Regions from separate parts of the Neorhizobium sp. AL 9.2.2 genome, predicted to be linked through region 1. Evidence: predicted binding sites of a transcription regulator. Region 1 holds the regulator's gene; each other region holds the start of a gene.

Region 1 (10,423 bases):
CAGTCTTCCGAGCCGCTTGATGCCTTCGTCGATCATCTCGTCGTTGGCGCAGGAGAAGCTGATGCGCAGCGTGTTGGCATTGCTGCCGTCGGCGTAGAACGCCTTGCCGGGCACGAAGGCGACCTTTTCGGTTGCCAGCGATTTCGCCAGAAGCTCCGCACCATCCGTGCCCTCAGGCAGCGTCAGCCATACGAACATGCCGCCTTCGGGCTTTGTCCATGTCGTTCCCTTCGGCATGTATTTCGCAAGTGCCGCCAGCATGGAATCGCGGCGGCCGCTATAGACCCGCTTGATCTTGGCAACCTGTTCATCGAAACCGCGCGAAGCGACATGCTCGACGGCGATCTGGTTGATCGTCGACGAATGCAGGTCGGCCGCCTGTTTCAACAACACCAGTTTGCGGATGACCGGCATCGCTCCGATGACGAAGCCGACGCGCAGGCCTGGTGCCAGCGTCTTGGAAAAGCTGCCGCTGTAGATCGTGCGGGTCTTTTCGATACCGCCGCTGCGGGCAATATCGAGCGCGAGGATCGGCGAAACCGGTTCGCCATCGAAGCGCAGGTTCTGGTATGCGGCATCTTCGAGAATCGCGATATCGAGTTCGTCTGCCAGTGCCAGAAGCTTTTCGCGGCCTGCGAGATCGATCGTCTCGCCGGTCGGATTGGAGAAGTCGGCGGACAGATAGGCAAACTTCACCGAGCCACCGGCTTTCGACGCCGTCTCGCGATAGGCTTCCGGCGTGCGGTTGCCGTTGACCGAGAGCTGATCGTAGGTCGGCTCATAGGCATTGAACGCGGAGAGCGCACCGAGATAGGTCGGCCACGTGACGAGCGCCGTATCGTTCGGCGACAGAAACAGTTTGCCGAGGTAATCGAGCGCCTGCTGGGAGCCTGACGTGATGAAGACGTTGTCGGCGGTACAGTCGATACCGATCTTGGCGACATCGGCCACGATCCAGTCGCGCAACGGCTTGTAGCCTTCGCTGACGGAATACTGCAGCGCGGAGTTCACCTGAGCGCCTGAGAAGATATCCGCATAGGCCTTCTGGAATTCCTCGGCCGGAAACAATGCCGGATCCGGAATGCCGCCGGCGAACGAAATGATATCCGGCTGCTCCAGAAGCTTCAGCAGTTCGCGAATTTCGGAGGCTTTCATGCGGCTGGAGCGTGTCGCGAAAATATGGTCCCAATCAAGCACGGGCGTTTCCTTTTATTTCAATATTCTTGGCTTTGGTTTACATAAGTTTCGACAGGTCAACAATGCTGACCTATCGGTTTTTGGTACGGTGCGATCACGAATTGTAAAACGCAAAAGCCCGCGCAGATGGCGCGGGCTCTCGGATAGTCTGCCTCAGTCGACCGGAATGATCAGGCCTTGAGGATCGAGCGGCCCGCGTAGGCGGCCTGCGGCCCAAGCATTTCCTCGATACGGATCAGCTGGTTGTACTTGGCCAGACGATCAGAGCGCGACAGCGAACCGGTCTTGATCTGTCCGCAGTTGGTGGCGACGGCGAGATCCGCAATCGTCGAGTCTTCCGTCTCACCCGAACGGTGGGACATGACGGCCGTGTAGCTCGCCTTGTGCGCTGTTTCGACAGCATCGAGCGTCTCGGTGAGCGATCCGATCTGGTTGACCTTGACGAGGATCGAGTTGGCTGTGCCCTGGCGGATACCATCGCGCAGACGGGCCGAGTTGGTCACGAACAGGTCGTCGCCGACCAGTTGCACCTTGGAGCCAATCTTGTCAGTCAGATACTTCCAGCCGGTCCAGTCGTCTTCCGACATGCCGTCTTCGATCGAGATGATCGGGTACTTGCCGGCAAGTTCTGCCAGGTAATCGGCCATTGCTTCAGGCTCGAGCGAACGGCCTTCGCCTTCCAGCTCATACTTGCCGTTCTTGAAGAACTCGGTGGCTGCGCAATCAAGCGCCAGGTGAACGTCGTCGCCCGGCCGGTAGCCAGCCTTTTCGACCGACTTCATGATGAAATCGAGCGCTTCCGGAGCGCTCTTCAGGCCCGGTGCGAAACCGCCTTCGTCGCCGACATTGGTGTTGTGACCCTGCGCTGCCAGTTCCTTCTTGAGGACGTGGAAGATTTCCGCGCCCATGCGCACGGCATCCTTCAGCGTCTCGGCGCCGACGGGCATGATCATGAATTCCTGGAAATCGATCGGGTTGTCGGCGTGAGCGCCGCCATTGATGATGTTCATCATCGGGACCGGCAGGAGATGCGCGGAGGCGCCGCCGATATAGCGATAGAGCGGCAGGCCGGACGATTCGGCGGCGGCCTTGGCAACGGCAAGCGAAACGCCGAGAATGGCGTTTGCACCCAGGCGCGATTTGTTCGGGGTGCCGTCGAGCGCGATCAGGGTCTTGTCGATGTGGATCTGGCTTTCGGCATCGAAGCCGCCGATCGCGTCGAAGATCTCGGTGTTGACGGCTTCGACAGCCTTTTCGACGCCCTTGCCACCATAGCGCTTGCCACCATCGCGAAGTTCGACGGCTTCATGCGCGCCCGTGGAGGCGCCCGACGGAACGGCGGCGCGGCCCATCGAGCCGTCTTCCAGATAAACATCCACCTCGACGGTCGGATTGCCACGGCTGTCCAGAATTTCGCGAGCGATGATGTCGGTAATGGCGGTCAAGGGTCTCTCCTCGGTTGATGTGCGAGCCTGAATTCGCAGGCTCAGCGAACAGGCGTGTCATCGACATTGTGCGATCGTCGATGACACGCGGATTACAATCCAGTCAATTCGGCGGTTTTTCGACGCCGTCAGCCTTTTGCGATGGCGTCGAAGGCCAGCAGCTTTTCCAGAAGGCGCGGCATGTCCTTCAGGTGGACCATGTTCGGACCGTCGGACGGTGCGTTGTCAGGATCTTCGTGGGTTTCGATGAAGACGCCGGCAACACCGACTGCGACGGCTGCACGGGCAAGCGTTTCGACAAACTCGCGCTGGCCGCCGGAAGAGCCGCCCTGGCCGCCTGGCTGCTGGACGGAATGGGTTGCGTCAAAAATAACAGGGCTTCCGAGCGACGCCATGATCGGCAGCGAGCGCATGTCGGAGACAAGCGTGTTGTAGCCGAACGAGGCACCGCGCTCGCACAGCATCACATTGGGATTGCCGCTTTCGAGGAACTTCGCCTGAACGTTCTTCATGTCCCAGGGCGCCAGGAACTGGCCCTTCTTCACGTTGATGGCGCAACCCGTCTTTGCGGCCGCGACGAGCAAGTCGGTCTGGCGCGACAGGAAGGCGGGGATCTGCAGGATATCGATCGTATCCGCCACGAGAGCGCATTGCTCTTCAGTGTGAATGTCGGTCAGAACGGGAAAGCCGAATTCCGTCTTCAGATCGGCAAAGATCGCCATCGCGTTGTCCAAGCCGATGCCGCGCTTGCCGGAGATCGACGTGCGGTTGGCCTTGTCGAAGGAGGATTTGTAGACGAGGCCGATGCCGAGTTTCTTGCAGAGTTCGACAAGCGTGCCGGCGATCATGAACGCATGATCACGGCTTTCCATCTGGCAGGGACCGGCAATCAGCGAGAGCTTTGCCGTGTTTGAGAAAACGACTTTCGAACTCCCCTCGCCCACGGACACTTCAGAATTGGCGGAGACTGTCATTTCACTATTCCTCGAAACCGAAAACCACACCTTGCCCCGGGGCTGCCGACACGATCACGCGGCCATCCCTGCGGATGAATGCGACGTCATTAGCAGCAAGGGTGATCTCTGTCACGGCGAGATCGGTGGTCTTGAAGATGATCCCGCGCGCAGCGAGGCGCGACGATAACAAGGGCTTCATCGAAGACCGGAACTCGTCGCTGAACGTGTCGTTGGATTGAATGCGGATGCTGGCATTGGCAGCTTCGATCCGCAGACCGTCTTTCCCTTGCTCGGGTTGCGTCTCGAACACGGTTTCGAAAAGCGGCAGAAACTCCAGCGGGTCATCTGCAGAAAAGACGATCTCTCGAAGGCCTGTAACGGCGTTTGCGTGCTCATCAAGACCACCGCGATCTGCCGGTAATGCGGCCATGCGCTGGCAGGAAAACAGCAAGATGTCATCGACCTCGGGAACTGCCGCGAACGCCAGACGGAATGAGACTTCGCTCTCCCCACCATCGGGCAACTGCATCGGGCGGGAGAATTGAAGCATCTCGCCCGCAGACATGTGCCCGTCCACAAAACGGATATGATCGGCCGCTGCATCCTGCGTCCCGACGACCACCGCCGATAGACCTTCCCTTTTCCGCTGGCCGCGGAAGCGGATGTCGCGATCGGTGAACACGTTGCCTCGTTTTGCCGCAAGCGAGGCTTGCCGACGGTTCACAATGGCCAGCGGCTCGAGATACGAGCCATCCGCGAAGAATATGCAGGCATTGGCTGTGCCGAAAGGGTGAACACCTTCAGGTGCCACAGTAAAGCCGAGAGCGGTCAACCTCCCCCGCGCTGACGCCAGATCTGCAACGGGCAGAACCAAATGATCGACTGACTTGTTACCCACTTACACCCCCAAAGTCTTATTCCGCAGAACATTGGCTATCGCGGGAAACTCGGCAAGTGCTGCGCACGAACTGAATACGTGATCGAACGCTGAAATGAGACTATTCTTGAGCAAAAATTTGGGGCTTGCGGAACACAGATAGAACATATAGCGTCCGTTCTGCATTTGTTTCCAATTCTGAGGGTCCCGTCCATGCTGACACGCAAGCAACAGGAGTTACTTCTGTTCATCCACGAGCGGATGAAAGAATCAGGCGTGCCGCCGTCGTTTGACGAAATGAAGGACGCTCTCGACCTTGCATCGAAGTCCGGCATCCATAGGCTGATCACCGCGCTCGAGGAGCGTGGCTTTATTCGCCGTCTGCCGAACAGAGCACGCGCGCTCGAAGTGATCAAGCTGCCTGACGCCTATGTGGCGAACCTTCATCCGCGACGGGGTTTTTCTCCCAGTGTCATCGAGGGAAGCCTCGGCAAAACGCAACCGGTCGTCGCTCAGAAGCCGGCGCCGGTCATGGCGGACAATCCGTTCTCGACAAACATTCCGGTCATGGGTCGAATCGCTGCCGGCGTGCCGATCTCCGCGATCCAGAACAACACCCATGACATCGCCGTTCCGATCGAGATGCTGGGTTCCGGCGATCATTACGCGCTCGAAGTGAAGGGCGATTCGATGATCGATGCCGGCATCCTCGATGGCGATACCGTCATCATCAAGAATACCAGCACCGCAAGTCCAGGCGATATCATCGTTGCCCTGGTCGATGAGGAAGAAGCGACCCTGAAGCGGTTCCGCCGCAAGGGTGCCTCGATCGCACTGGAAGCGGCAAACCCGGCTTACGAGACCCGCATCTTCCCGCCCGACCGGGTGAAGGTCCAGGGCAAGCTTGTCGGCCTTATTCGCCGCTACCATTGAGAACGCTGTCATCCCGGAGATGCGCAGCAACAGCCTCCGGGATGCCAAAGTCGAATTGTCGCGTTCGCCAGTCATAGAACCGGTGGACGGTCCACGGACGGCTTGAGGTCTGTGCGCTGTCTCGCATCGCCGCCGTAATCTTGATGTCTGGCGCTGTCGCGTTCGGAATAATGGTGATTTCCAGTGCGCCAGTCCGGCGCAACGTCCGCCCGCTGAGAAGCAAGGCGCCGGAGCGGCAAGTATCGAAGCGTGCGCCGGGCGAGACGATGATCCGACCGACATCGCAGGCAAGACCGGTGTATCGGTTGTCTTCGACGGTGACGATCCGGATGTCCTGAGCAGTCTGCGCCGCGCACAGGATTTTCGGCAGACAGGCGAATCGTCCGGGCTTCAATGCTTGAAGAAAACCCCTGACATATTCGATTTCCCGGCGCGTCAAATCCGGTCGCGAATGTGGTCCAGGTGGTCTGTCATCGCTTTTCGCAAGGCTGGCACCTCGCGCTGGTTCCGAAGAGGCAAGAACCGGCAAGGCGAGCGGTTGTTCTCCGGTCTCAAGCACCAGCGCTCGCCGCCATTGATCGTAGATAAATCCCGGCGGTCGGGTTCGATTGAGGGTGATCTTGTCATCCTGGATCACGCCGACCGATGCGCCGTCTTCGGATATGACGATATCAGGCCTCGGCGCCGAGCCTGAGCGGACCGCAAAGAGCAAAGCCACCGCCATGAACAGCGCGCCTGTCAACCTCAGCGGCGTGCGCAGCAGCGTCAGAAGCAGAAAGCCTGCCGTCGCCAGAGGCAGGAAAAGCGGGTTCTGCCGGCCGATGGCAATATCGCCGCCCCATGCGGCGACGATCTCGGCAATGCGAATGACGATCCGCAGCCCCTCGCCCATGATGAACAGAACGGGAGCATCCAGCCCGAACGGCATCAGCAGCATGGCCACGAGACCTGCCGGCATCACCACGAAGGAAATGATCGGCATGGCCGCGAGATTGGCCGCGAGGCCGTAGGTGGTCAGATGGTGGAAATGCTCGATCGAATAGATCGACGTCGACGTACTGCCGATCAGCGACGTCACCACGATCCCGGCAATGAAATGCAACGTCGCCGCAATACCCGTTATCCAACGGTTGCTACCTTTTGTCTCCTCCTTTCCTTTCGCGAAATATCGCGTCCAGAGGGCGAACCCTGCCACCAGTGCCGCGGTTGCCGCAAACGACATCTGGAAACTCGGACCCAGAATCTCCGACGGCGAGATGGCGAGGATGATGATTGCCGAAAGGGCGACGTTGCGAAGGCTGATGGAGGGTCGATCGACGAGCACGGCGACCAGCATCACCGCCATCATGATATAGGCCCGCTCGGCGGAAACCCCGAACCCGGAAATTAGGTAATAGGCGGTCGCCATGACAAGCGCACCGAACGCGGCAAACTTCTTGATCGGATAGGCCTGCGCAAAGCCTGGAAACAGCGACAGGACGGAGCGAACGCCGACGAAGAAGATACCGGCTGCCAGCGCCATGTTGAGGCCTGAGATCGCGACGATATGGGCCAGTCCGGACAGACGAAGCGCCTCGGTCGTCTCACGGGAAATTGCACGGCGCTCGTCGGTCACGATTGCGGCAGCAAAAGCGCCCGCATCCCCCTTGACCGTATCGCGGATGCGATTGCCGATTGCGCTGCGAAGCGCAAAAAGCCCCCGCTGCATGTCCGACCATAACCCGGGTTGGTCATCGATCGCCGGTTGTACGCTAGGCGCGCCGTAAAAGAAGCCAACGGCCCCGATTTGATCGAAGTAGGAGGAGAAGGCGAAATCGTTCAATCCGGGAAGCGCCGGGCCAGAGGGTGGCGACAGACGGGCACGGCCGGAAACGCGCTCTCCGATGTCTGCAGGGTCGTGTTGGCTTCTGGCAAGAACCGAGACGCGCTGTGGCGGTCGTGAAAGCGAGGGCTCAGATGTCTGCTCGATCCTGAGGATATAGCGCCAGCGGCGCTGTGCATCGGCTTCGCGTCGTTCGACAATCCCGCTGATGGTCGTCGTGACGGGCGAATCGAGCACGACCGTCGAACACCGCCAGGTTTCGAGCGCTGCCAGCGCAGAACCGGAGAGAAGCAGGCAGAGTACAAGGTTGGCACGAGACAGTGGATGCGCGCGATACCGTGTCAGCCCTGCGGTCACCATCGAGATCGCAAGCATGGTTGCGAGAATGAATGGCGATGGCGTCCAAGGAAGTGCGAACCAGGTCGCAGCGCCGGCGCCTAGCAAGACAGGCAGGAAGAGGAACACATGACCGTGGGAAAGCTCCTCGCTCAACGACGTGCACAGCCATTTGGAAACGGGCCGGTCTCTGACCACATATCCCAGGAAAACATCCTCGGAATGATGGTCGTTTCGACCATCATTCCGGACTTCCGCGGGCATTGTCTGCGATGCCGATTCGGGCGTCCAGAGTGCGATTGCGTGGGGTGTCGAAGCAAGCATCATCGGCTTGCTGCTGGCTGCCTCAAAAATCGCTCCGCCATTCGCCATGATGGTTTATCCCGCCGGCTCCGCTGCAGAGACGGTGATTGATAAACGCAACCTGCGCGTTTATATTCTCCTCGTCAACACATTCGCCAAGCTGCGGTTTTCCTTCACGTTACGGCCTCTTACACCATGAGGTTGGGCATCTTTTAAACGTGTCCTGCCTAAATTATTTTCGCGCTGCACAAAATGTCGCAGGAGCGCTTGGCATCACCTTTAGGATCATATAGCTAACTTGCGACGCTTAACTCTTATGGCGCTTTCTGGGCGCCATGCCGCCAACAGGTTGGAGGATCAGAATGACGGAACAAAGCGCAAATCTCGTACTTGGTGATAAGACAGTCGACCTCTCGGTGCGATCGGGCACGATTGGGCCGGATGTTATCGATATCGCAGCCCTGTACAAGCAAACCGGTGCCTTCACCTACGACCCCGGCTTCACGTCGACTGCATCCTGTGAATCCAAGATCACCTATATCGACGGCGACAAGGGTGTTCTCCTGCATCGCGGCTACCCGATCGAGCAGCTTGCTGAACAGGGTGACTTTCTGGAAACCTGCTATCTGCTTCTCTATGGAGAACTGCCGACGGCTGCCCAGAAGAAGGACTTCGATCATCGCGTAACCATGCACACCATGGTTCACGAGCAGATGAGCCGCTTCTTCACCGGCTTCCGCCGCGATGCGCATCCTATGGCCGTCATGTGCGGTTGCGTGGGCGCTCTCTCGGCCTTCTATCACGATTCCACCGACATCACCGATCCGCACCAGCGGATGGTTGCGTCGCTGCGCATGATCGCCAAGATGCCGACGCTCGCCGCCATGGCCTACAAGTACCATATCGGCCAGCCCTTCGTGTATCCGCAGAACGACCTGGATTACGCCTCCAACTTCCTGCGCATGTGCTTTGCCGTGCCGTGTGAAGAATACCAGGTGAACCCGGTCCTGTCGCGCGCCATGGATCGCATCTTCATCCTGCATGCGGATCACGAACAGAACGCGTCGACCTCGACGGTTCGCCTTGCAGGTTCCTCGGGTGCAAACCCGTTCGCCTGTATCGCTGCCGGCATTGCCTGCCTCTGGGGCCCCGCTCACGGCGGCGCCAACGAAGCAGCGCTCAACATGCTGACCGAGATCGGGACCGTCGACAAGATCCCGGAATACATCGCCCGTGCCAAGGACAAAAACGATCCGTTCCGTCTGATGGGCTTTGGTCACCGCGTCTACAAGAACTACGATCCGCGCGCCAAGATCATGCAGAAGACCACGCATGAAGTGCTGGCGGAACTCGGTCACAAGGACGATCCGCTTCTGCAGGTCGCCATGGAACTCGAGAAGATTGCTCTGACGGACCCCTACTTCATCGAAAAGAAGCTGTACCCGAACATCGACTTCTATTCGGGCATCACCTTGAAGGCGATGGGCTTCCCCACGACGATGTTCACCGTTCTGTTCGCGCTTGCGCGTACCGTCGGCTGGATCGCCCAGTGGGCCGAAATGATCGAAGATCCGCAGCAGCGTATCGGTCGTCCGCGCCAGCTCTATACCGGCGAAGCGCAGCGTGACTACACGCCCGTTTCGAAGCGCTAAGCGCTGTAATAGGCTTTGCGAATAGAAAAACCCGTTCAGCGATGAACGGGTTTTTTGTTGTCTAACAGTTCGAGTACCGCACCTGCTGCGGCCTCTCCAGGCGGAACAGGGACGTCCAGTCTCTGCCAGGCAAGTGCGAACCCGTCGAGCATCGCACGGCGCTCCGGCGTGTCGGCGGACAGACGTTCCGCCCAGCGGCTGAGGCTTCCGGGTCGCACGACCTCGTTGACATATTCGGGAACGACCGGGTAGTCGGCGATCAGGTTCGGAAGCGCGCCGGTCCAGATCTTGATGCGGCCGGCCAGAAGCTTGATCAGCCAGTCCGTTTTGTAGGCTGAGACAACAGGAACCGTCGCAAGCCCCAGTTCCAGGATAACCGTCCCTGAAGCCGCCAGCGCCACGTCCGCCTCTGCGAAGGCAGCCCATTTTCCGGCTGTATCCGTGGTAATCTCGACATGAACCGGCAGATCTGCGGCCATCTTCCGCACCAGTTCTTCCCGGCGCGGTACCGTCGGAAGCAGGAACCGGGTCTCACCATTGCGATCTGCAAACTCGCGCGCAGCCTCGCCGAACACGGGTAGGAGTGCCTTGATTTCGGCTGAACGGGAGCCCGGAAGCAAGAGGATCGTCTTCTTGTCGGCGGAGGTCTTGACCGGCCTCTCGGCGCGCGCAGCACGGACCCTCAGGAGATCCGCATCATTGGTCAGCCGGTGACCGACGAACACTGTCTGCGGACCCTCCAGCCTCCGCATCGCTTCCGGCTCGAACGGAAGGACGGCAAGAACGAGGTCGACATAGGAGAGCATCGCCTTGGCACGATATTCCTTCCAGGCCCAGACACTGGGGCAGACATAATCAACGATCGGCAGATCCGGCAGGGCCGCCCTCACCTTTCTTGCCAC
Region 2 (10,423 bases), on a different contig from region 1:
CCCGTTGACATGACCGTGCCGTGGTCGCCATTGCGGGCGATCGCCAGCGTTTCGCCCGGAAGAGCATAGGGAACATAGACCGGCCCGTCCTCGCCATTGGCGACACCGTCGCCCTGTGCGCCGAGACGGTTGATGGTGACGTGAACCGTGCTCATTCCGGCTTCCGTCCTGCCAGAAGAAACTCTTCGTTGCCATCACCGCCGGCAATCGGCGAGGGGATCAGGCCAAGGCTTTCCCAGCCCATGTCTTCCACCAGCCAGCGTTCCAGTTCTGCTGCCACCGCCGGCGCCGTGTCCGGTTCCTTCAAAAGGCCCCGCTTGCCGATCGCGTCGCGGCCGGCCTCGAACTGCGGCTTGACCAGCAGCGCGCAATAGCTGCCCGGCAGCGCCAGTTCCAGCGCCGGCGGCAGGGCCAGCTTGATTGAGATGAAGGACACGTCCGAAACGACGAAATCGATCGGCCGGTCGTCGATATCGTCAGCCTCGAGATAGCGGGCGTTGACCCCCTCGATATTGCTGACGCGTGGATCATCGGCAATCCGCGGATGCATCTGCGCATGGCCGACATCGAGTGCCGTCACATGTGCTGCGCCGCGGGCGAGCAGGATTTCGGTAAAGCCGCCTGTCGAGGCGCCCACATCGAGACATTCGCAACCGGTCGGATCGAGCTTGAAGTGATCGAGTGCGGCAACCAGCTTCAGCGCCGCGCGCGACACATAGGCGCTCGCGGGATCGTCCATCTCGATCTGCGCTGTCGAGGACACGATCTGTCCGGACTTGGTAATGATGCGACCGTCGACCTTGACGGTGCCGCGGGCAATCGCGTCGCGCGCGCGTGAGCGGCTGTCGACGAGGTTGAGGGTGACCAGAAGCTGGTCAAGTCTTTGTTGAATGTCTGACATGCCTTCCCATGACGCGGGCGAGCCCCGCACGCAAGACAAAATCGCGTTTCGACCTGCCGGACAAGCCTCAGCCGGTCTTTTATAGTTCGCGTCTTCTGCCTATTGTTGGCGCGCCAACCGGGAGGGGAATGAATGAGACGCTGGACAATCGCTTTCGGGGCCACGCTGACGGCCGGCCTGCTTTTGGCTGCACCGCCGCTTTTCGCCAATGATACGACGGTGGAACTGACGACCGGCGGCCTCGTCTATGTCCAGACCGCCGATATCACGATGGCCGAAGAGCATCTTCACCTCTCACGAGAGGAAGTCCGGGTCGACTACATCTTCAGGAACGACACCGACAAGGATGTCGAAAGCGTCATCGCCTTCCCGATGCCGGACATAACTGGCGGCGCCCAGAGCGACATAGCCTATGGCGACCCGGAAGCCGACAACTTCCTCGGCTTCACGGTCCTGCAGGACGGCCGCGAGATCAAGCCGCAGCTCCAGCAACGCATCATTGCCACCGGCATTGACCGCACCGAAGACCTCGTCGCCCACAAGGTACCGCTTCTCCCCTATAGCGACAGAACCACCGAGGCCCTCAAGACCCTGCCCGTTGACGTGAAGGCCGACTTTCTTGCCAAGGGCCTGATCCGGATCGATCGCTACGATGCCGGAAAAGGCTGGCAGGAGGACATCACGCCGGCATGGACGCTCCGCTCCGCCTATTGGTGGAAGACGACGTTCCCCGCGCAAAAGCCGGTCAAGGTCAGCCACCGCTACAAGCCCAGCGTCGGCGGCACGGTGGCCATGACCTTCATCGAAAACGGCAAGCCGGCCTATGAGTACGCCCGCTACGTCGAACGCTACTGCATCGACGACAGCGTCATGAAGACAGCCGCAAAGCTTCAAATCGCAGCCACCAAGGGCGGCCCGCATTATGCCGAGCAATGGCTATCTTACGTGCTCACCACCGGCGCCAACTGGTCCGGCCCCATCGGCAAATTCCGCCTGACAATCGACAAGGGCAACCCCAAGGATTACGTCAGCCTCTGCGCCGACAACATCAAGAAAACCGGCCCAACAACCTTCGAGATGACCGCCGAGGATTTCACCCCGGAGAAGGACCTCCACGTGCTGTTTCTGACGGCGGGGGAGTAGCGAACAAACTCGCCCGGACGAACATCTTCATCTCGCCGTGCCGAGTGCTAGCACGACATCTGAGTCACGAGACGGACGAGCAAGGAGAGCGAGGCTGAGGCCTTTACCCCGCAGCGCCAACACCAACCTGGGTCTTGCCCAGCGCATTGAACACCGTCTTGACGATGCCGGCGCGGTCGAGGCCGGCTTTGGCGTACATCACGTCGGGGCTTGCCTGTTCCATCCAGACATCGGGCAGCACCAGCGAGCGAACTTTCACACCGTGGTCGAGCAAACCTTCCGTGCTGAGGAATTGCAGCACATGGCTGCCGAAGCCGCCGACGGCGCCTTCCTCGATGGTGACAAGCACTTCGTGATGGCGGGCAAGCTGGCGGATGAGGTCGTGGTCCAGCGGCTTGGCGAAGCGAGCGTCTGCAACCGTCGTCGAAAGACCGGCGGCATCGAGATCTTCGGACGCCAGCAGACAGTCCTTGAGGCGCGTGCCGAACGACAGAAGCGCCACTTTCGCGCCCTGCTTGACGACGCGGCCCTTGCCGATTTCCAGGATCTGGCCGCGTTCCGGCAGCTCGATGCCGACGCCTTCGCCGCGCGGATAGCGGAACGAGATCGGGCCTTCGTCATAGGCTGCGGCAGTGCGCACCATATGCTTCAGTTCAGCCTCGTCGCTGGCGGCCATGACCACCATACCGGGGAGCGTGGCAAGAAAGGTCGTGTCGAACGAACCGGCATGGGTCGGCCCGTCAGCGCCGACGAAACCGGCGCGGTCGATCGGGAAGCGCACCGGCAGACCCTGGATCGCCACGTCGTGGACAACCTGGTCGTAACCGCGCTGCAGGAAGGTGGAATAGAGCGCGCAGAACGGCTTGAAGCCTTCCGTCGCAAGGCCTGCCGCAAAGGTAACGGCATGCTGTTCGGCAATGCCCACATCGAATGTGCGGTTGGGGAAGGCAAGCTGCAGCTTGTCCAGCCCCGTGCCGTTCGGCATCGCGGCAGTCACGCCGACAATCTTGTCGTCAAAACCGGCTTCCTGAACGAGGGCGTCGCCGAACACGCTGGTATAGGACGGCGCATTTGGCTTGGCCTTGGCCTGCGCGCCGGTGATGACGTCGAACTTGTTGACGCCGTGATACTTGTCGGCCGCAGCTTCGGCGGGCGGATAACCCTTGCCCTTTTGCGTGACGACATGGATCAGAACCGGGCCCTTGGCATTGTCGCGCACATTGCGCAGCACCGGCAGAAGATGCTCGAACGAATGACCGTCGATCGGGCCGATGTGATAGAAACCCATCTCCTCGAACATCGTGCCGCCGGTCACATAACCGCGGGCGTGTTCGACGGCACGGGTAATCGCCCGGTCGATATTCTTGCCGAGATAGCCGGTCAGCTTCTTGCCCACTTCGCGCATGCCCATATAGGTGCGGCCGGAAGCAAGGCGGGCGAGATAGGCGCTCATGGCGCCGGTCGGCGGCGCGATCGACATGTCGTTGTCGTTGAGGATGACGATCAGCCGCGCGTCGAGCGCACCCGCATTGTTCATCGCTTCATAGGCCATGCCGGCCGACATCGCGCCGTCACCGATCACGGCAATCACGTTGCGCTTCGAACCGGCGAGATCCGAACCCACTGCCATGCCGAGGCCGGCTGAAATCGAGGTCGAGGAATGCGCTGCCCCGAAGGGATCGTATTCGCTTTCCGCGCGGCGGGTGAAGCCCGAGAGACCGTCTTCCTGGCGCAGGGTGCGGATGCGGTCGCGGCGACCGGTGAGGATCTTGTGCGGGTAGCACTGGTGGCCCACATCGAAGATCAGCCGATCGTCCGGCGTGTTGAACACCTTGTGGATGGCGATCGTCAGTTCCGTGACGCCGAGGCCGGCACCCAGATGTCCGCCGGTCCTGGAGACGGCGTCGATCATCTCGTCACGCAATTCGCGGGCAAGCTTCGGCAGGTCGCGGTCATCGATCTTGCGAAGGTCGGCGGGAAGCTTGACGGTGTCGAGCAGCGGCGTCTCGGGCAGGGGTGTCACGGAGGCTGGCTTTCTCTTCTTTTGTTCTCAAAAGCAACTATCACCCCAACATGAGGATGAAACCGGCTTTTTCAAGTTGTCCACGGAGACAACCTTGCCGCGGTTTTAATCGATTTCAGCTGACGGGCAAGGGGAGGGACTCGGGGAAGGGAGGTTGTCGCCAACGGCACGAACTCCTGGTCGTCATCAGGTACGATGTCGGAGGACCAAGGCATGATCAGCGTTTCAACCGCATCGCAGGCAGATGCATCATCCGGATGGGATCGATGCCCGGGAAGAATGATGTCGGCCTTCCTACAGCGTTTCCTGATCTTCAGGGTAGCGCGCGAGGAAGGTTTCGAGTTCGAAAAGGAGGGGCGGGAGGTGCCGTGTGACAATTGCCCAAGTGGTTTCATCAAGAATATCATCGTATTCATGCCGGAGCATGTTTCCAAAACCCCTGATGGCGCCCCAGTTGTGGCTTGGAAAGATTTCTTCTGCCGTCGAGCCAAGCTTGAAAGAGGCTTCGGAAATTCGTGCTAGACATCGCTCAGACGCATCCCGTGTAATCTTGCTGACAGAGTACGCGTCGAAATCCATACCGTGTGTATATTCGAGAATGGATTGACCGTTCTCGACAATGTCTCGGAAACGGATCAGAGGACGCTTAGTAGGCAATCGCCCTATCCCTCTCCACGCTCCGGCTGAAACGTTTCCGGCGCAACGGTTCGGGAACTATGTCAACGCTCCTTACACCAGTAATGCCAACGATCAGGGCACGTAGCTCTTCGACGGCCGTAAAATACCCCCAGCCAGACTGTATGACCGGCTCTGAAAACGTCACCAGAACATCAAGATCTGACTCGTCCGTCGCCTCGCCACGCGCTACCGAGCCAAATATCGACATCTGCTCCGCGCCTGCGGCGCGCAGTTCGGCCTCGTGCTCCCGAAGCTTGGCGATGACCTGGTCCTTGTCCATGGGGAGACTATAGCGCAGGTCGGAATTTCAGTCGAGATGCAACTCAGGGCTTCATGCGAGTGAAGGCCTCACTCGCCGTCGAGCGGCTCCACGCCCTGCGGCTTGCCGCTGCGGTCGAGGCGGATCTTTTCGATCCGGCTTTCGGCAGCGTTGAGCAGCTTTTCGCAATGCTTCTTCAGCGCTTCGCCGCGCTCGTAGATGGCGATGGATTCGTCAAGCGCCACGTCGCCGCGTTCCAACCGCGCTACGATGCTTTCCAGCTCGGCAACGGCCTTTTCGAAGGAATAACCAGTGACGTCGATCGGAGCGTTCGGCTCGCCTGGGGCTTCGGTCATGTCCTTCATCCTCTCATCAGTCTGCAGATATGCAGGCCGGCCGATTCCGCCAGCCCTTCCAGATCATAGCCACCCTCGAGCAGGCTGACGACCCGGTTGCCGGCGTATTTCCCCGCAATTTCCATCAACCGGCCGGTCGCCCAGTCGAAATCGTCGCCGACCAGATTGATCTGCGCCAGCGGATCGCGGTGATGCGCATCGAAGCCTGCCGAGATCAGCACAAGATCCGGGCGGAAGTTTTCGAGCGCCGGCAGGACGCGGCTCTTGAAGGCATCGCGAAAATGGTCGCTGCCGTCATTGGCCGAAAGCGGCGCGTTGACGATCGTGTTCTTCGTGCCCGTCTCGTCTCTGGCGCCTGTGCCGGGATAAAGCGGCATCTGGTGCGTCGAGCAAAACAAAACGGACGGATCGTCCCAGAAGATGTCCTGCGTGCCGTTGCCGTGATGCACGTCCCAGTCGACGATCGCGACACGTTCGACGCCATAGGTCTGCTGCGCATGGCGGGCGGCGATGGCGATGTTGTTGAACAGGCAAAAGCCCATCGCCTTGGTCTTTTCCGCGTGATGTCCCGGCGGACGCGAGGCAACGAATGCGTTGTCCACCTTGCCGGTCATCACGTCGTCGACGGCCGCGATCGCGCCGCCGATGCCGGTCAGCGCCGCCTGCAGGCTCTTCGGCCCCACATGCGTATCGGCCTCGATCTGCAGGATCGTGTCTTCCTCGGGGATCTTGCGCATCACCCAACGCAGGTGTTCTTCCGGATGCGCCAGAAGCACCGTGTCTTCGTTGGCCTGTGGTGCCTGTTTGCGGTCGAGCTTGTCGAAATTGGGGTGTTCGAGCGCGATGTTGAGCGAACGCAGCCGGTCTGCCCGTTCAGGATGGCCTTCCGGCGTCGCATGCTCGAGAAATATGGAGTTTTCGTAAAGGCGCGTGGTCATTGGGCGGCCTCGTGAGGTATGTTGAGCTCGGACATGGCGCAGAACGGCGATGTTTTCAAGCGCATACCCCTTGCTCTTCACCGGATTTGCCGTGAAGTAGGCGCATTAGGCGTTTTTTGGAGTGCGGGCAGGAATGGCGAAGGATATCGGCAAGACCCATGATTTTCGCGTTGCCTATCGCGATGTGGATCTTAACGGCGAAATGTTTCGCGCTGCCTATATCGGCCTTGCGGAACAGGCGGTCACGGAATTCTGGCACCGCCGCAAGCCGGCAACGGATGACCCGTTCTTTGCGGTCGGCAAGATCTCCTGCACCTATCACATGCCGCTGAAGCTCGGCGATCTCGTCCATACCCATGTCGGAGTGAGCAAGATCGGCGGCAAGTCCGCAGGCTTTATCGTCCGCTTCACGCGCGGCAGCGATGAGGTGGCCGAAGCCGAAATCGTCTGGTCCGCATGCGATCCGGAAACCCGGACGCCGGCCGCGCTGCCCGAAGACCTGCGCGACTGGCTGTATCAGTTCCTCGACTGACTGCTCACGCTCGCTGCGGCAGCAACGGATAGCCTGCCATCACGGCCCGACCGGCGAGCGCCGCAATCACAGCCTTCAGGACGTCGCCCGGAATGAAAGCGAGCGAGCCGAGAAACGCTTTGACGAAGCCCATGCCGGTGATCAGCGCCAGATAGGTGATGCCGATCCCGTAAAGCACGATCACGCCGCCCATCAGGGCTGCGATAAAGAAGTTCACGCCCTGCACCAGCCCCGCCTGGTCGCGACCCACCATGATCTGCGACAGATATCCGGTTACCATGGCTGCAAACACCCAGCCGATCAGATAACCGGTCGTCGGCGCCATGAAGACGGCAAGGCCGCCGCGGCCGCCTGACAGAACCGGCAGACCGATCGCTGCAAGCACCAGGACCAGGAGGACCGCGATCGTGCCGCGCTTGGCGCCGAGCACGACGCCGGCCAGCATCACGCCGAGCGATTGCGCCGTGATGGGGACGGGAATGAAACCGAGCATGACCGGCGGCACCAGTCCCAGCACGATGATAATAGCGGCAAACAGGGCGGCCAGAACGAGATCACGAGTAGGCAAATAGCTATTCCTTGACGACTGAATCTGTATCACTTCTGCGCACGGATTGCCCGGGCGTCAATTGCGCTGGCAATCTCGTCGGCATTCTTCAATGTGAGGATGATCAGCGGGACGATGATGGAGAGGGTTCGAGGGCGCAACCCTCGCGCGATATGGGCATCGCGGATGGCCTGATGGCGCAGCAGGATTTCTGGAATGAAGCGAAGGACAAGGCCGATCGACAGGCCGATATCCGCAGCTTTTACAAGCCCGAGCTTTTCCAGCGGCAAAGCCGCAAATGTCACTTCCGTAATAAAATCGCCGGTAGTAGTCGTGGCCGTCACCGCGGACGCAAGAAGCGCCAGCGCCGAGAGCCGGAAAAACACGCTGACGGCCTCGACAGGGCTGTTGAAAACCAGCGTGAACAGCGCAACGGCTGCGATGGTGAGGAAAAGAACCCGCAGCCGCAGCCATGTTTGCCGCCATCCGATTCGCAGCGAAGCGAAAAGCAGGCAGCTGGCGACCGCACCGACGCCAAGCACTAGCGGCGACTGGATGAGGAACAGAGCAAGGCTTGCGGCAGCCAGCAGCACAAGCTTCGCCCGGGCCGAAAGCCGGTGCAGAAAGCCACTGCCGACCACGTAAAGCGTCTTCATGCGGCAAGCTCGCGGTAACGGGCGATGATCTCGGCAGCGTTTCCGTCGCCGGCAAGCCGGCCGTTGTCAAACAACAGAACCCGCTCGAAACCCGCGATGAGATCGAGATCGTGGGTGAGCACGATGACGTTTTCGGTGAGCTCGTTGATCGTTCGAGCCACCAGGTTGCGGTTCTTCAGGTCCAGCTGGTTGGTCGGCTCGTCCATGATCAAAATGTCCGGTTCCGTCACCAGAACCGAGGCAAAGGCCGCAAGCTGCAATTCGCCGCCGGAAAGCTCGTGCGAGCGACGGTCGGCAAGATGTCCGATGCCGAAGCGCGAAAGGATCGCCGTCGTTCGGGCCTCGATTTCGGCTTTCGAAAGCTTGCGCGACATCAGGCCGAGCGCGATGTCTTCCTTCAGGATCGGCAGGATGATCTGGTTCTGCGGGTTCTGGAAGATGAAACCCACTTGTCTGCGGGCGCGGTCGGTGTCGGCCTTGGTATCGAAGCCGTTGACCACAACATTGCCGCTCGCGGGAGAAACCAGCCCATTGATCATCCGCGCAAACGTCGTCTTGCCGGAGCCGTTGAGGCCGATCACGCCGATGCGGCGCTCGGTCAGCCGCACCGTCAGCGGATGCAGCGTGACACGCCCGTCGAAGCGGGCTTCGGCCTTGTCGAAATGGATGTCCAATGCCGGTCCTCGGTTGCTGAACGGTCTATATCGCGGCGGGAGCAGAGCGGGAAGGCGGAATGAAAAGTGAACATTGCATCCGGTCCACTGTCGCCCTAGTCTCGTTGCCATGGCGATTCTGATCGACAATGCCCGGGCAAGACGGATTTTCATCGAACGGCAGCAGCTTTCCGCACCGCCGACCCGTGCGCTCAACAAGGCCGGTCTTCTGCAACTGATCGACGATCTGGGCTTCGTGCAGGTGGATAGTATCGCCACCGTCGAGCGCGCCCATCACATGATCCTGTTTTCGCGCAACCAGACCTATCGGCGCGAACATCTGACGTCGCTCTTGGAAAAAGACGGCGAGCTGTTCGAGCACTGGACACACGACGCCTCGATCATTCCGGCGCGTCTGTTCCGCTACTGGAAGCATCGCTTCCGCCGCCGCGAACCGATCCTGGCCGACCGCTGGCGCAAATGGCATGGCGAAAGTTTCGATTCCGCCTTCGAGGAGACGTTCCGGCACATCTCGGAAAACGGCGCGATCATGTCACGCGACATGAAGATGGAGGATCACAAGTCCGGCGGCTGGTGGAACTGGCACCCGAACAAGACGGCGCTCGAATATTACTGGCACACCGGCAAGCTTTCGATTGCAGGCCGGGTGAATTTCCAGAAGATCTACGATCTGACCGAGCGCGTCATTGCCGTCCACCATCACGAACCGGATGTCAGCCACGAGGACTTCATCGATTGGGCCTGCCGCAGCGCGATGGAAAAGCTTGGCTTTGCCACATCGGGCGAACTCGCCGCCTTCTGGGATATCGTCACGCCGGAAGAGGCGCGGGACTGGGTGAAAGCCCATCGCGACGAACTCGTCGAAGTCCTGATCGAAACCGCCGACGGAAGCCGGCCGCGCGCTTCCTTTGCCTTTGCAGGCTTTCCCGAAAACCTCGGCGATATTCCCGAACCGCCGGCACGGGTGAGGGTGCTCAGCCCCTTCGATCCACTCCTGCGCAACCGTGACCGGGCGGTTCGGCTGTTCGATTTCTTCTACCGCATCGAGGTCTTTGTGCCCGAGCCGAAGCGGCAATACGGCTATTACGTCTTTCCGCTTCTGGAAGGCGACCGCATGATCGGTCGCATCGACATGAAGGCGGAGCGCAAAACGGGTGTGCTTGATGTCAAGCGGCTGTGGCTGGAAAAGGGCGTCCGGGCATCCGCGGGCAGGCTGGACAAGCTCGACGCCGAGCTGCAGCGGGTGGGGCGGTTTGCCGGCGTGGACAAGGTCGTCTATCGAGACGGCTGGCGGGACTAGGTCCCGTCAGCCGTTTCATCTCTCGGAAGCGCTCAATCCGGGCGATGCCGGGGACTTAACCCCGCCACCGCAAATACACCGTCGCAAGTGGCGGAATGTCGAGAGCGATGGATGCCGTCTTGCCATGCGCCGACTGGTTTTCCGTCCAGGCTTCGGTCTGGCCAAAATTGGTGCCGCCGTAGATCGCGGCATCGGTATTCAGCACCACTTCCCAGCGTCCCTCGAACGGCACGCCGATCCGGTAGCCATGCCGCGGCACAGGCGTCATGTTGGAAGCGACGATGATTGCCGACTGCCGATCCTGCGACAGGCGCAGCATCGCGGTAACGGAGTTTTCCGCATCGTCGGACACGGCCCATTCGAAGCCTTCAGGATGGAGATCGCCATACTGAAGCGCCGGCTCGGCCGAATAGAGC
Region 3 (10,423 bases), 1.2 Mb from region 1:
CGCGAAACACCAATGGCAAAAGCATGAAGAAGGCGATGATCGAGCGCATTTCCATCACCTGGAACACGTCGATCTCGCGGGTGATGATCCGGCCGGAAATCGCCATCAGCAGCAGCAGGCTGATCGACGTCAGCATCCACGCTGCAGCCTTCTTCGTCGACGGGGCCGGCTGGGCTGACGACGTCGCCCGCGAGGCCCTTGCCGATTGATTGCTGTCCACTTCAGTCTCCTTCGACGCAGAACGGTCGCTCTAATGCTTTTTCGGTTTGAAAGGAAAGCCTTTCCGCCCACCGGTTGTGTCTGCTGCTTATCCCGACGTCAGAATTCCCATCGAGCGGAGCAGGTTTTCGTGCTGGTCGCGGCTGACAGTCATGCCCTTGAACGACGCCATGGCTGCAAGATCCATCTCGTCGAAGGTCGCCTGCGAGAGGTTGGCGAAATCAAGCGTCGCGCCGGTGAAATCGATATTGTTGAGGCTCGATCCCATCAGGCTGACGCGGCTGAGATTGCTTTCGACAAACGAGCAGTCTCTGAGATCGCAGCTCTCGAACCGGCTCTCTTCGTAGCTTGAGGCCGCAAACACCGCGTACTGCAGCTTGCAACGCTGTAAGACGACGCCGCCAAACATCATGCGCTTGCTGATCTTGCGATGAACCTCGGCGTCGAACTGCAGACCGACGGCCGACGAATCGGTGATCTCGAGCAGGAAGGCTTCGCATTTGACGATGCGGTTGTTGGAAAGGTTGCAGGCCTTAAACTTCGCCTCGTTGAGGTCGCAGTAATTCCACGCAGATCCTGCCTGCGTTTCGCGATCGACGAAGATGCAGTTGAAAAACTCGGCTTCCTTGAAGGAGCAGTTGGAAAAGCTGCAGCCGATGAATTCGCATTCTCTGATCTTCGCGCCATCGAAGATGCAATCGTTGAACCGGCAATCCAAAAATTTCGATTCGGACGTGATGAAATCGGACAGGTCTTCGGATGCAAATCGGAGGCCGATGACCGGCTCCTTCATCGAGAATGCGGTTTCAAGCGACGATATTTCCAACACGCAATCTCCATTGTCAGGCAGCTTGCCTATACGTTCGCGCAACTTGTGACGGTCAGCGCCACATGCCGCGCATTCTTGCGGTTACGTCGATGCGGATCTGGTGGCGGGCTTGGCGTTCGGCTTCGGTCATTTGCGCCACCACCGGCCAGGCGGTGCTTTCGAAGAACTGCAGCAGCGTTGCCGGGATGAAGCGGGAGCGTGAGGCGTAGACGAGCCTGTCGCCTTGGGAATGCTGGCCGTGGGTAAAGAAACGCTGCGGCGTGATCAGGTGAAGGTGATCCTTCGCGCGCGTCATCGCCACGTAGAGCAGCCGCCGTTCCTCCTCGATTTCGGCTGTCGTGCCGGTGCCGAGATCGGAGGGAATGCAGCCGTCGACACAGTTGAGCAGGAAAACCGAGCGCCATTCCTGGCCCTTGGCGGAATGGATGGTCGAAAGGATCAGGTAATCCTCGTCCAGCAGCGGAACGCCGGCCTGATCGCTCGTCGCATCCGGCGGATCGAGCGTCAGTTCGGTGAGGAAGCGTTCGCGCGACGCGTAGCCGGAAGCGATCTGCTCCAGTTGCAGAAGGTCGGCCTTGCGGGTGTCGGCATCTTCGTGGATGCGGCTAAGATGCGGTTCGTACCATCGGCGGGCGAGCCCGATTTCGGAAGGCCAGCCTTCGCTTTTCCTGACGGCGCCGAGCATCTCGACAAAGGCCGGCCAGTCTTCTCCGGACCTCGGAGGCGAGGGGATTTCCTGGAGTGCCGCCAGCGGTTCCGGATCGGCGGCGATCGCATCGAGGATCTTCGCCGCCGTTTGCGGGCCGATGCCCGGAATGAGCTGCAGAAGCCTGAACCCCGCAACCCGGTCACGCGGGTTCTGGGCAAAGCGCAGGGCCGCCAGCATGTCCTTCACATGGGCGCTATCGAGGAATTTCAGGCCGCCGAACTTGACGAAGGGAATGTTGCGGCGCGTGAGTTCCACTTCCAGCGGACCGGAATGGTGCGAGGCGCGAAACAGCACGGCCTGCTGCTTCAGCAACATGCCGGTTTCGCGGTTCTCGAGGATTTTTTCCACGATATAGCTCGCCTGTTCAGTCTCGTCCTTGACGGTGACCAGACGCGGTCTCTCCTCCGACTGCCGGTCGGTCCACAGGTTTTTCGTGAACCGCTCGCGGGCAAGTTCGATGACGCCATTGGCGGCTGCCAGAATGGTGGTGGTCGAGCGGTAGTTGCGGTCGAGCGTGACGATGTTGGCCGGCGGATCGAAGGTTGCCGGGAAATCGAGGATGTTGCGGATCGTGGCGGCGCGGAACGAATAGATCGACTGGGCGTCGTCGCCCACCACCGTCAGCCCGCGGCCGCCGGGCTTCATCGCCATCAGGATCGAGGCTTGCAGCCGGTTCGTGTCCTGGTATTCGTCGACCATGACGTGATCGAACCGTTCGCCGACATCCTGCGCAATCAGCGGCTCGCTCATCATCTGCGCCCAGTAGAGCAAGAGATCGTCGTAATCGAGCACGTTCTGCGCCTGCTTGGCGTCCACATAGGAGGCAAACAGGTCGCGCAGCTGCGGTTCCCAGGCAAGGCACCAGGGGAAGGATGTCTTCAGCACCTCGTCCAGCGGCGTCTCTGAGTTGACGGCCCGCGAATAGATCGCAAGGCAGGTGCCCTTGGTCGGAAACCGGCTTTCCATCTTGGAGAAGCCGAGCTCGTGGCGAACGAGGTTCATCAGGTCGGCGGAATCCTCACGGTCGTGGATGGTGAATTCCTGGTCGAGGCCGATCTGTTCGGCATAGATCCGCAACAGCCTTGCGCCGATGCCGTGAAACGTGCCGGCCCAGGCGAGCGCATCGGTCATGACGCCGGACTTCGCCCCCATCACTTCGCGGCAGATGCGCTGGACGCGGCGGCCCATTTCGGAGGCCGCACGGCGGGAAAACGTCATTAGCAGCAGGCGGCGAGGATCGGCGCCCGACACAATCAGGTGGGCGACGCGATGGGCAAGCGTGTTGGTCTTGCCGGAGCCTGCGCCTGCAATGACCAGAAGCGGTCCGGCAGCGCCGCCATCCGGCACGTCCGAACCATGCTCGACCGCGCGGCGCTGGGCCTCGTTCAATTTTTCCAGATAAGCAACCGACATTCAGTTTCCGCGGCTTGTTCTTGATGTGTTCGTTTCAGCTCTACCTGATTCGCCGGCATTTGCCGCAATCGGTCTCCATCCCCGTTCGATTCTTAAACTTGACTACGCAGGTCGGCTTTGGCTATCGATGCGATGACGCTTATAAATTGGAGGCAAACTTGAAAATTCTGTCTGCTCTTTCGGCCGGAGCTTCGCTCGCCGTTTCGCTACTCGCTCTGTCCATGCCGGCCAACGCGCAGGTCGCCGACAGCCTGACGATCTACAATGCCCAGCACGAGGGCCTGACCAAGGAATGGGTCGAGGCCTTCAAGGAAGAGACCGGCATCGTCATTACGGTGCGCAACGGATCCGACCTCGAAATGGCAAACCAGATTGTGCAGGAAGGCGCCAACTCGCCGGCCGACCTGTTTCTGACGGAAAATTCGCCGGCCATGGCGCTTGTCGATGGCAAGGGGCTGTTTGAGCCTGTCGACAAGGCAACGCTCGATCTCGTTCCCGAGCAGTTCCGCCCGGCCAACGGTCACTGGACCGGAATTGCCGCGCGCTCCACCGTGTTTGCCTATGACAAGACCAAGCTCACCGAGGACAAGCTGCCGAAATCGATGCTCGATCTCGCCAAGCCCGAATGGAAGGGCCGTTGGGCCGCATCTCCGTCGGGTGCCGATTTCCAGGCGATCGTCGGCGCGTTTCTGCAGCTGAAGGGTGAGCCGGAAACCGCTGCCTGGCTGAAGGGCATGAAAGAGAACTTCACTGCCGTGCGTGGCAATTCCACCGCCATGAAGGCCGTCAATGCGGGCCAGTTCGAAGGCGCGCTGATCTATCACTACTACTATTTCGGCGATCAGGCGAAGACCGGCGAAAACAGCAAGAACGTTGCGCTGCATTACTTCAAGAACCAGGATCCGGGCGCCTTCGTGTCGATCTCCGGCGGTGGCATTCTGGCCTCTTCCAAGCACAAGGAGCAGGCGCAGGCATTTCTGAAATGGCTTGCCGGCAAGGGCGGCCAGAAGATTCTGCGTGACGGCACCTCGTTCGAATACGCCGTCGGCAAGGACGAGGCTTCCAACAAGGCGCTCGTTCCGATTGCCGACCTTCAGGCGCCGAAGGTCGAGCCTTCGAGCCTCAACAATGCCAAGGTCACCGACATGATGACAGCCGCCGGCATTCTCTAAACACCATCGAATCCTGTTGCGCACGGACATCGCAGGGCGTACCTGCGATGTCTCTTCTTTCTTGAGCACGCGATGACGTTTACCACCGAGAGCATGGTTGCCAGCCGGCCGCGCCGGAAGCCTGCGGGGAAACCCCTTGCCGGATCCTCATGGACGCTGGCAATCGCCGTTGCGATTGCCGCCCTGACGCTGACGCCGCTCGGGTTCGTGTTCTGGGCAACGGTTGCGACCGGCTGGGAAACGGCATCGCAGCTGATCTTCCGTTCCCGTGTCGGCGACCTCCTGTTCAATACCGTTGCGCTGATCGTCTTCACGGTGCCGGTCGCGACGGTTCTCGCAACGGCGCTTGCATGGCTGACGGAGCGCACCGACCTGCCGGGCGCAAAGCTATGGGCCTGGCTTGCCATCGTGCCGCTCGCCATTCCCGCTTTCGTGCAGTCCTATGCCTGGATCGGTATGTGGCCGCGGCTGAACGGGCTTGGAGCGGGCGTCGCGATCTCGGTCGTGACCTACTTTCCCTTCGTCTACCTTCCCGTTTCGGCGGCCCTTCGGCTGATCGATCCAGCGCTCGAGGATCAGGCGGCCTCTCTCGGTCTTTCGCCCGCTGCTGTCTTGCGGCGTGTCGTGTTGCCGCAACTCAGACTGTCGCTGTGTGGCGGGGCGCTGCTGATCAGCCTGCATCTCCTGTCGGAATACGGGCTCTATGCGATGATCCGGTTCGACACGTTCACGACGGCAATTCTTGACCAGTTCCAGTCCACCTACAACGGCGTTGCAGCGCATATGCTGGCGCTGGTGCTGGTGGCCTGCTGCTTCGTGCTGATCGGCGTCGATGCCGCTGTGCGGGGCCGCCGTCGCTATGCCCGGCTGGGCTCGGGCGTTGCCCGCCATCCGGTGCGCGCCTCGCTTGGCGTCTGGCGATATCCCTGCCTACTGCTGCCGGTCGTGACTACTGCGGTTTCGCTTGGCGTGCCGGTGCTGACGCTCGGGCGCTGGCTGATCGCCGGTGGTGCTGATATCTGGCAATTCAGCGAGATCGGGTTGGCCCTTTCCCAGACGCTGACGATCTGCGTGATCGGCGGTGTGGCGACGGCTGCTGCCGCCGTGCCGATCGCCTGGCTTTCGGTGCGCCGCCCGACGCGTTCCAGTCGGTTTCTCGAAGGCTGCTATTATCTCGCAAGCTCGATGCCGGGCGTGGTTGTCGCGCTCGCTCTGGTGACGATCTCGATCCGGGTGATGCTGCCGCTTTACCAGACGGTGGCAACGATCGTCATCGCTTACGTCATCATGTTTCTGCCGCGGGCGCTGGTCAGCCTGCGCGCCAGCATCGCGCAGGTGCCGGCAGAGCTGGAACAGGCGGCCGAAAGTCTCGGACGTTCGCCCGCGCGGGCGCTCTGGTCCACCACAGTGCGGCTGGCAGCGCCCGGCGCTGCATCTGCCATGGCGCTTTCCTCGCTCGGCATCATGAACGAGCTGACCGCGACCCAGATGCTGGCGCCCAACGGCACGCGCACGCTTGCCATGGCATTCTGGGCGCTGACCAGCGAGATCGACTATGCGGGAGCCGCACCGTATGCGCTGCTGATGATCCTGTTTTCGCTGCCGCTCACCCTTCTCCTTCACCACCAGTCGAAAAAGATCGCCGGGCGATGACGCTGCTTACCATTTCCTCCGTTGCCAAGAGTTACGGTTCCGTCGCAGCCGTTGCCGGTGTCGACCTTGCAGCCCAAAGCGGAAGCCGCACGGCCATCGTCGGACCTTCCGGCTGCGGCAAGACCACTCTGCTACGGCTGATCGCCGGGTTCGAGGTTCCTGACGCCGGCTCGATCACGCTTGGCGGCGAGATCATGTCCAATGCGGACGCGCATGTCGCTGCCTACCGACGTAATATCGGCATCGTGGCGCAGGACGGCTGCCTGTTTCCGCATCTCTCGGTGCTCGACAATATCGGTTTCGGCATGGATGCGGATCGCACGGCCAAACAGGCAAGGGCTGCGGAACTGATGGAAATGGTCGGACTTGACGGGGCGATGCTTGCCCGCAAGCCGGATCAGCTCTCCGGCGGCCAGCAGCAGCGTGTGGCGCTGGCAAGGGCGCTTGCCCGCAGGCCACGGCTGATGCTGCTGGACGAACCCTTCTCGGCGCTCGACATGGGCCTGAGGACCGCCACCCGAAAGGCTGTGGCCGACGTACTGTCGGCTGCCGGCGTCACCACCATTCTCGTGACCCATGACCAGGCGGAAGCGCTTGCCTTCGCCGATGAGCTGGTCGTGATGCGGGCGGGAAAATTCGCCCAGGTCGGCACGCCGCGCGAGGTCTATCTGAAACCCGTCGACCGGGCGACGGCCACCTTTCTCGGAGAAGCGGTCGTGCTGCCGGCAGTGGTCGGCGACGGGATAGCCGACAGCCCGATCGGCCGGCTAGAGGTTGCGGACGTCACCTATCGCGGCCGGGCGCAGATCATGATCCGGCCTGAGCAGTTTACCGTCAGCCGGATCGAATACGCGCCGGACAACGGGGTCTCGGCTGTGGTCAGCGACGTGGTTTTCTGCGGGCCATCGCTTGATGCGAGGATAACACTCGCCGGAGACGGTATCGCCGAGGGCGAGATTTCCTTCCGCCTGGATATCCCCGGCCGCGAGCTGCTTGCGTCAGGCGACCGGGTGTCGATCGGCATCTCGGGACGAGTGCATCTGCTTGCCGACGCGTAGTTCACATTTTTGCCGGAATATTTCTTCGCGGCCATCACGGCGCTGGAACCTGGAACCTTTTGTCACGTTGTTCCCGCATCAAATATGAAGGAATAATACCATGTTGAAATGGGCTCTCATCTTTCTCGTCATCTCCGTGATTTCAGGCTTCCTCGGCTTCTCCGGCGTCTCCTCTGCCACCGCGGGCATCGCGAAAATCCTGTTCTTTATCGCTATCGTGATCTTCCTGATCTTCCTGGTTCTGGCACTGACGGCAGGCGCCGTGGTCTTCTAAGAAAGACCCCAAGGATCACAACAGCAAAGCCGCCCTGGAGCTTCCACGGGCGGCTTTTGTTTGCGGTAAATTCGGGAAGTGAAGCGCTATTGAAGCGGCCGGAGCCCCACACGACCCCGGCCGCCTGAGTGCCACTGGCCGAGAGGCCAGCCACAAACTCAGACCCACAAGCTCCCGCATCCGCAAGCCTAGCGCTATTGGTATTGTTACGGATGGAAGAATGGTGACGGGACGTTATGCGGTCGGTTAACGGCTTGAAACGAAAAAGGCTTCCGGTTTCCCGGAAGCCTTTCGTGCCTTGCGGCTAATCAGGATGGTGGGCGTAACAGGGATTGAACCTGTGACCCCTACGATGTCAACGTAGTGCTCTCCCGCTGAGCTATACGCCCATCCGATGGGCGGCTTAAGACCACAGAAACCGATGTGCCGTCAATAGGCTTTTTCCGGTTTTGTGAAGTCTTTTTGACAGCCGCCGGAAAACCGGGCTTACGCGGCCAGAAGCTTGTTCACTTCATCCACAAGATCGCGCAGGTGGAAGGGCTTGGAGAGAACCTTTGCATCCTTCGGGGCCTTCGAATCAGAATTCAGAGCGACGGCGGCAAACCCTGTGATGAACATGACCTTGAGATCGGGGTCGAGTTCGGTCGCGCGCCGGGCGAGCTCGATGCCGTCCATCTCGGGCATGACGATGTCGGTCAGGAGCAGCGAGAAAGGCTCTTCGCGGAGCCGGTCGTAGGCGCTGGCGCCGTTGTCGAAGGAAATGACCTTGTAGCCCGCCTTTTCCAACGCTTTCACCAGGAACCGGCGCATGTCGTTGTCATCTTCGGCGAGAAGGATTTTTGGAAGCATCTCGGGGACCGCTATCTGTCTATGAGTCGTGGCTGTATGGCCGTCTACACTCTCAATTGACGGTAAACATCCGTTTAATAAGAGCCGAAGCAGCCTTGGTGGGATTACATAGTATGGACTTCCCGCCGGGCAACTGGCAACATACCTCATCTGACTTGTTCATGACATGGTAAAAACGGAATGGATTTCAACGCCGGCGATCCTGAGCATTTTGAGGTAAGGGAACCCGCCAGGCAAACCATTCCCTTCGTGTACAACTCTCCCCATAGCGGCCGGTGCTACCCGGAAAGCTTTCTTGCCGACAGCAATCTCGACTCGATGGCGATTCGCCGTTCGGCAGATCATTATGTCGACGATCTCTTCGCCGATGCGCCGGAACTTGGCGCGCCCTTGCTGGCCGCCCATTTCCCCAGGGCCTATCTCGACGTCAATCGCGAGCCGTTCGAACTCGATCCGCGTATGTTCGATGGTCCGTTGCCGCCTTACGCCAATATCGGATCGATGCGCGTTGCCGGTGGGCTTGGCACCATTCCGCGCATCGTCGCCGAGAACATGGATATCTACCGGCGCAAGCTTTCGGTGGCGGAGGGCCTGTCCCGGATCGAGGCAATCTACAAGCCATACCATGCCTGCCTGCGCCGGCTGATCGCGGCCACGCATGCCCGGTTCGGCATCTGCGTGCTGATTGATTGTCACTCGATGCCTGGCAATATCCGGCTTTCGGGTTCGAACGTGAAGCCCGACTTCATCATCGGCGATCGCTACGGCACAAGCGCGTCTGCCGAAATTTCGCGCGCAGCGCTCAGCTTCCTGAGTGAGATGGGTTTTGCCGCCGTGCGCAACAAACCCTATGCTGGCGGGTTCATCACCGAACATTACGGCCGGCCCGTGCGCGGCCTGCACGCGCTGCAGATCGAGATCAACCGCGGGCTTTACGTGGATGAGGGGACGCTTTCGAAGCGGCCGGAATTCGATGCGATCGCCGCCGCACTCTCGCTCTTCATGCGCCAGATGGCCGACTTCGTCGCTGATTTTTCGGCCAGCGACACTGCGCTCGCAGCGGAATAGTATCCCCGCATCAGGCTGACTTCGATCGCCGAGGTAGCCGACTTCCCTGACAGAGCGCATTCGATGCCGCAGCATGCAGACATCTGCGTGCTCATCGAGCGATACCCTTCCGCCCGTGTATTTTGGACAAAAAAAACCGCGCTTACAGCGCGGCTAAGTCTAGGGAGGAAACACCCAAGGAGGGTATTTACAGTCAAAGACTGTAGGAAGACGCTACGTCCGTTATGCACATTTGTCAATCAATTATTTTATGTGATGAAAATTGCATCATTATTTGGCGAAGTGACCGAGTTTTGGTCAGTCCAAGAGCGGTTCAGGCCTTTCTAAGCGCCAAGACCTGCTTTAGAACAGGGGCAGCTTTTCTGGGACGGAGTTTTTGATGCTGCCTGATCGCGCCTTTTTCGATACGCTCGCTGATGCCGCCCGCGAGCAGACGCTTCCGCGCTTCCGCACCGGTGTCTCCGTCGTCAACAAGCTGGCCGGCGGTTTCGATCCGGTGACCGAGGGCGACAGGGCGGCGGAAACCGCGATCCGGACCCTGATCGAGGCGCGTTTCCCCGAACACGGCATCCTGGGCGAAGAGCATGGCAATGTCGGGCTCGACCGCGAGCATGTCTGGGTCATCGATCCGATCGACGGGACGCGGGCCTTTATCTCAGGCGTGCCGCTGTGGGGCACGCTGATCGGCTTGCAGTGGAATGGTCGCGCCACGATGGGCATGATGGACCAGCCGTTTACCGGCGAACGCTATTTTGCCGATGGCAAGGTTGCGACCTATCGCGGGCCGGGCGGCGAGGCCGTGCTTTCGGTGCGTGACTGCGGACAGCTGTCCGACGCCGTTCTCTTCACCACGTCACCGCATATTTTCGAGGGCGAGGATCTGGCCCTTTACCGCTCGATCGAAGAAAAGGTGCGGTTGTTCCGCTATGGCTGCGATTGCTACGCCTATTGCCTTCTGGCGGGCGGTCATATCGATCTCGTGGTTGAGAACAATCTTCAGCCCTATGATGTCGGTGCGCTGATCCCGATCATCGAGCAGGCCGGCGGCATCATCACCGATTGGGATGGTGGCCGGCCGGAGAACGGCGGCAATATCATCGCCGCCGGTTCGCGTAGCGTGCACGCCGAAGCGCTTGCGCTGCTGGCGCGCCGATAAGACGGGTCAGGCCGCGGTTTCGC

The links. Region 1 encodes LexA, which represses DNA repair genes until DNA is damaged. Its sites were predicted from a motif close to TGTTCNNNNTGTGTTCNG; they were not measured.
Region 2: the regulator LexA is predicted to act here: its motif matches at 8,763-8,780, upstream of G6K99_RS03650 (energy-coupling factor ABC transporter ATP-binding protein).
Region 3: the regulator LexA is predicted to act here: its motif matches at 3,186-3,203, upstream of G6K99_RS07060 (ATP-dependent helicase).

Annotation. Positions count from the first base shown of each region.
Region 1 is NZ_JAALXU010000003.1:1,272,792-1,283,214, forward strand. It holds gene G6K99_RS12770 (PLP-dependent aminotransferase family protein) at 1-1,197, opposite strand, end outside; gene eno (phosphopyruvate hydratase) at 1,368-2,642, opposite strand; gene kdsA (3-deoxy-8-phosphooctulonate synthase) at 2,771-3,616, opposite strand; gene G6K99_RS12785 (VOC family protein) at 3,621-4,496, opposite strand; gene lexA (transcriptional repressor LexA) at 4,689-5,408, shown strand; gene G6K99_RS12795 (ComEC/Rec2 family competence protein) at 5,389-7,938, opposite strand; gene gltA (citrate synthase) at 8,232-9,521, shown strand; gene lpxB (lipid-A-disaccharide synthase) at 9,557-10,423, opposite strand, start outside.
Region 2 is NZ_JAALXU010000001.1:760,430-770,852, forward strand. It holds gene G6K99_RS03595 (class I SAM-dependent RNA methyltransferase) at 1-155, opposite strand, end outside; gene G6K99_RS03600 (TlyA family RNA methyltransferase) at 152-901, opposite strand; gene G6K99_RS03605 (DUF4424 domain-containing protein) at 1,034-2,044, shown strand; gene dxs (1-deoxy-D-xylulose-5-phosphate synthase) at 2,148-4,067, opposite strand; gene G6K99_RS03615 (DUF86 domain-containing protein) at 4,362-4,646, opposite strand; gene G6K99_RS03620 (nucleotidyltransferase family protein) at 4,714-5,025, opposite strand; gene G6K99_RS03625 (exodeoxyribonuclease VII small subunit) at 5,094-5,360, opposite strand; gene G6K99_RS03630 (histone deacetylase family protein) at 5,366-6,298, opposite strand; gene G6K99_RS03635 (thioesterase family protein) at 6,432-6,830, shown strand; gene G6K99_RS03640 (biotin transporter BioY) at 6,835-7,398, opposite strand; gene G6K99_RS03645 (CbiQ family ECF transporter T component) at 7,428-8,033, opposite strand; gene G6K99_RS03650 (energy-coupling factor ABC transporter ATP-binding protein) at 8,030-8,707, opposite strand; gene G6K99_RS03655 (winged helix-turn-helix domain-containing protein) at 8,817-10,007, shown strand; gene glgB (1,4-alpha-glucan branching protein GlgB) at 10,063-10,423, opposite strand, start outside.
Region 3 is NZ_JAALXU010000003.1:110,848-121,270, forward strand. It holds gene G6K99_RS07050 (DMT family transporter) at 1-136, opposite strand, end outside; gene G6K99_RS07055 (pentapeptide repeat-containing protein) at 308-1,048, opposite strand; gene G6K99_RS07060 (ATP-dependent helicase) at 1,101-3,170, opposite strand; gene G6K99_RS07065 (iron ABC transporter substrate-binding protein) at 3,392-4,342, shown strand; gene G6K99_RS07070 (iron ABC transporter permease) at 4,415-5,995, shown strand; gene G6K99_RS07075 (ABC transporter ATP-binding protein) at 5,992-7,053, shown strand; gene G6K99_RS07080 (DUF1328 domain-containing protein) at 7,154-7,327, shown strand; tRNA gene G6K99_RS07085 (tRNA-Val) at 7,642-7,716, opposite strand; gene cpdR1 (response regulator CpdR1) at 7,814-8,176, opposite strand; gene G6K99_RS07095 (N-formylglutamate amidohydrolase) at 8,357-9,244, shown strand; gene hisN (histidinol-phosphatase) at 9,624-10,400, shown strand; gene G6K99_RS07105 (alpha/beta fold hydrolase) at 10,407-10,423, opposite strand, start outside.